2 regions of the Magnetovibrio sp. genome follow, and region 2 is predicted to be linked to the other one. Evidence: predicted binding sites of a transcription regulator. Region 2 holds the regulator's gene; the other holds the start of a gene.

Region 1 (2,205 bases), on a different contig from region 2:
TTCTTCCTTGGTGATGGAAACGCGCTTACAGGTGCCGAGCATGTCGAGAGTGACGTTTTCGAGCTTGATGCCGAGATCTTCGGAAACCACCTGGCCGTTGGTCAGGATGGCGATGTCTTCCATCATGGCTTTGCGGCGTTCGCCAAAGCCCGGGGCTTTGACGGCGGCAACCTTGAGGCCGCCACGCAGCTTGTTGACCACCAGGGTCGCCAGCGCTTCGCCTTCGATGTCTTCGGCGATGATCAGCAGCGGACGGCTGGACTGAACAACGGCTTCGAGCACCGGCAGCATGGCTTGCAGGCTGGTCAGTTTGGTTTCGTGGATGAGGATGAACGGGTTTTCCATCTCGCAGGTCATTTTGTCGGCGTTGGTGACAAAATAGGGCGAGGTGTAACCGCGGTCGAACTGCATGCCTTCGACGACGTCGAGCTCGGTGCTGAGGCCTTTGGCTTCCTCGACCGTGATGACACCTTCGTTGCCGACGCGTTCCATCGCCTGAGCGATCATGTCGCCGATTTCAGCTTCGCCGTTGGCGGAAATGGTGCCGACCTGAGCGACTTCAGCGGAGGTCTTGACCTTTTTGGAGCGACGCTGCACGTCTTTGATGACGGCTTCGACAGCGAGGTCGATGCCGCGCTTGAGATCCATCGGGTTCATGCCCGCGGCGACGGCTTTGCAGCCTTCACGCACGATGGACTGAGCCAGAACGGTTGCAGTGGTGGTGCCGTCGCCGGCTTCGTCGTTGGTGCGCGAAGCGACTTCTTTGACCATCTGCGCGCCCATGTTTTCGAACTTGTCGGACAGTTCGATTTCTTTGGCGACAGAAACACCGTCTTTGGTGATGCGCGGAGCGCCGAACGACTTGTCGAGGACCACGTTGCGGCCTTTGGGGCCGAGGGTCACTTTAACGGCGTTCGCCAGCGTGTCGACGCCGGCGAGCATGCGCTGGCGCGCATCGGTGCCGAATTTTACGTCTTTAGCAGCCATGTTGAATTTCCTTACGTCTGGATTGGCTTAAAGCAATGAGTGGGGAGGTTTGAGAAGCGCCGGTGGGCTTACTTCTTTTTGCCTTTGGCGGAAGTTTCGATCACGCCGAGGATGTCGCTCTCTTTCATGATGAGCAGATCTTCGCCGTCGATTTTCACTTCGGTGCCGCCCCATTTGCCGAACAGCACGGTGTCACCGGCTTTGAGTTCCAGCGGCACAACGGTGCCGTCGTCACGACGTGCGCCGGTGCCTGCGGCAACGATGACGCCTTCGGAAGGCTTTTCCTGAGCGGTTTCGGGAATGATGATACCGCCAGCGGTTTTTGCTTCGGTCTCGACGCGGCGAACCAGCACGCGGTCGTGGAGAGGCCTGAACTTCATTTCTGAATCCTCCAGAAATTCTTGAGAAATAAAATGGTCGGGGGAGCGCTTACGGTTGTTAGCACTCCCCTTAACCGAGTGCTAGGGATTTACGGGGCCTGATGCGGCCTGTCAACCGGCGCGACAAGAAATTTTTGTTAAAGGGCGGTATTTAGCCAAAATGAAGCAATTTATCCGCGCGCCAGAACGTCAGAATCGGGCCGCATCCCACATCGCCAGAACCTTGCCCCGGTACGGCTGCACGGAAATCGGCGTACCATAGGGTTCCATTTCGCTTTCGCTCAAGGTTGCGATCAGCACTCCGGTGGGGTTGCCTTGCGCCCAGGCCTTACCGTCAGCCATCGTTTGCATGACCTCGACGGGGCGTTCCAACCGGCCGAGGAACTGAAATTCGCCGTGATACTTGCCGATATAGGCCACCGGGCGGCTTTGATCCTGCCAGGCCTTGACCCGTTGCGCTGCGGGTTCCAGGTCGTAGGCCAGGGAAAAGGCCGGGGCGGCGGTCAAGTGCACCATGACGATGACGCTGGCGGCGAGGGTCGCGATCAGGCGCACCTCGGCGCGCGGACCGTTGGTTTTGATGAACGCAATGACAAACGCCAAAATCACCACGGGGATCAGCCACAGCGGTTGAGCCACGTGGACCCAATCGGGCAACGGTTTTTTCAACAGCGGCGCGATCGCGTCTTGGCCGAGCAAGCCGATCAGCAAGATCAGCGCGATGACGCCCAGTACCAGCGCGGGCACGCGGTGGCCGCGACACGGGGTTTCTTCGCTACCAAGCAGATAGGCAGCGAACAATGCCAGCGCCGGGAAGATCGGCAACAGGTAATGGGGC
Region 2 (2,205 bases):
TGCCTTGGATTTCGACGATTCCGCCCGCGCCGGTGAGCACGAAGTTGGTGTCGGCTTCCGCCGCGCTGTCTTCCAGATAGTCGAGGTCGAGCACCGCGTTTTCTTTATACAAACCGCAGCTGATCGCCGCGACCTGATCGATCAGCGGCACGGACGGCAAAACGCCGCGTTCGACCGCGCCGCGAAAGGCCAGATAAAGCGCCACATACGCGCCGGTGATCGACGCCGTGCGGGTGCCGCCGTCGGCCTGGATGACGTCGCAGTCGACCGTGATCTGCATTTCGCCCATGGCTTCCAGGTCGGTGACGGCGCGCAGCGAGCGTCCGATCAGGCGCTGGATTTCCTGGGTGCGGCCCGATTGCTTGCCGCGCGCGGCTTCGCGCTGCATGCGTGAATTGGTGGCGCGCGGCAGCATGCCGTATTCGGCCGTGACCCAGCCCTTGCCCTGGCCGCGCATCCACGGCGGCACGCGCTCTTCCAGCGTGGCGGCGCACAACACGTGGGTGTCGCCGAATTTGATCAGGCACGATCCTTCGGCGTGTTTGGAAAAGCCGGTTTCCAAGCTTACGGTGCGCATGACGTCAAGGGCGCGGCCACTGGGTCTCATCTGTTTATCCTCAATTTTTTAAAAAGTTGCGCCAAGCTACCCGCCCGCGCGCGTCAGGTAAAGCGCCCAACGCACATCATGGGCGCAATTGACGGACATGGCGGGCGCGACTACCTTCGTCACGGACAACAACAAGGGCCCTTCGGCACATGATTACCGAGCTGAACGAGCGTTCGCGGGAAATTTTTCGTCGCATCGTCGACGCCTATTTGACCACCGGCGATCCGGTGGGCTCGCGCACCTTGTCGCGTCAGCCGGGCCTGGACATTTCACCCGCCACCATCCGCAACGTCATGGCGGACCTGGAAGACGCGGGTTTGCTGTTTTCACCCCACACCTCGGCCGGGCGGTTGCCAACCGAACTGGGCTTGAAGCTGTTCGTCGACGGCATTTTGGAAGTCGGCAATCTGACCAAGGCCGAACGCCAATCCATCGAAGGCGAGTGCAAGGCCTCGGGCCGTTCGGTCGAAGGCCTGCTGGAAAACGCCACCCAGGCCCTGTCGGGGCTATCGCACCTGACCGGTCTGGTGGTCGCACCGAAAAGCCAAGCGCCGCTTAAACACATCGAATTCGTCGCGCTCAGCCCCGGCCGGGCGCTGGTGGTGTTGGTGACGGAAAACGGCGTGGTGGAAAACCGCATCATCGAAATTCCACCGACCGTGCTACCCAGTGCTTTGGTCGAAGCAACCAACTATTTGTCGGCGCGCTTGGTCGGGCGCACCCTCGAAGACGCGCTGGATGCGATCAAGACCGAACTGAACAGTCACCAAGCGCAACTCGACGCGCTGACCGCCAAGGTGGTGGAGGAAGGCTTGGCGGTGTGGTCCGGCAACGAAGGCCAAGGTTCGCGCGGGGGCTCGCTGATCGTGCGCGGTCAGGCCAATCTGCTCGAAGACATGGACGCCATGAAGGATCTGGAAAACATTCGTGCGCTGTTCGAGGCCCTGGAAACCAAGGAAACCATGGCCCGGTTGCTCGAACGCGCCGACACCGCCGACGGTGTGCAAATCTTCATCGGCGCGGAAAACAACCTGTTCGGCATGTCCGGCTGTTCGCTGATCGTCGGCCCTTACCGCGACACCAAAGAACGCATCATCGGCACCATCGGGGTGATCGGCCCGACGCGGATGAATTACGCCCGCATCATCCCCATGGTCGACTACACCGCAAAGCTGGTGGGCCGTCTGATCGGATAAATGCGCCCGGCGCACACTGCGGTGGGTTGATTGATTCGTCAAATACGCTAAATACCACCCCAACACAGATGCCAATTGGCCCCAGACCATGACTTTAGGTGCGCAATGAACACTGAGAACGAAATCCAGGCTGACGATCAACCCGAAACGTCCGAGGCTGCCGCACAGGCAGAACAGGACGCCATGGCCGATGCCGCTCGCGAAGCCGAAGCGGAGGCCCTGGAAGCCGAGGCCGAAGCCGAACTGGCTGGCGCGCCCGCGCCGGAACCGGAGACTCCCGATCTCGCAGCCGAGGTGGCGGAGCTGAAAGACAAATTGCTGCGCACCATGGCCGAGATGGAAAACACCCGCCGCATCGCCGCGCGGGAAAAGGCCGACGCCAGCAAGTACGCCGTGACCAAT

The links. Region 2 encodes HrcA, which represses chaperone genes, less so after heat shock. Its sites were predicted from a motif close to GTTAGCACTCNCCNNNGGNGAGTGCTAAC; they were not measured.
Region 1: VIN96_RS16385 (co-chaperone GroES) is a predicted target of HrcA. The motif match lies at 1,425-1,453, and genes of this name have one in related genera.

The regions. Positions count from the first base shown of each region.
Region 1 is NZ_DATCTF010000019.1:241,672-243,876, reverse strand. Features, by position in the region: gene groL (chaperonin GroEL) at 1-987, opposite strand, end outside; gene VIN96_RS16385 (co-chaperone GroES) at 1,056-1,367, opposite strand; gene VIN96_RS16380 (phospholipid carrier-dependent glycosyltransferase) at 1,557-2,205, opposite strand, start outside.
Region 2 is NZ_DATCTF010000004.1:143,945-146,149, forward strand. Features, by position in the region: gene rph (ribonuclease PH) at 1-607, opposite strand, end outside; gene hrcA (heat-inducible transcriptional repressor HrcA) at 757-1,803, shown strand; gene VIN96_RS01180 (nucleotide exchange factor GrpE) at 1,909-2,205, shown strand, end outside.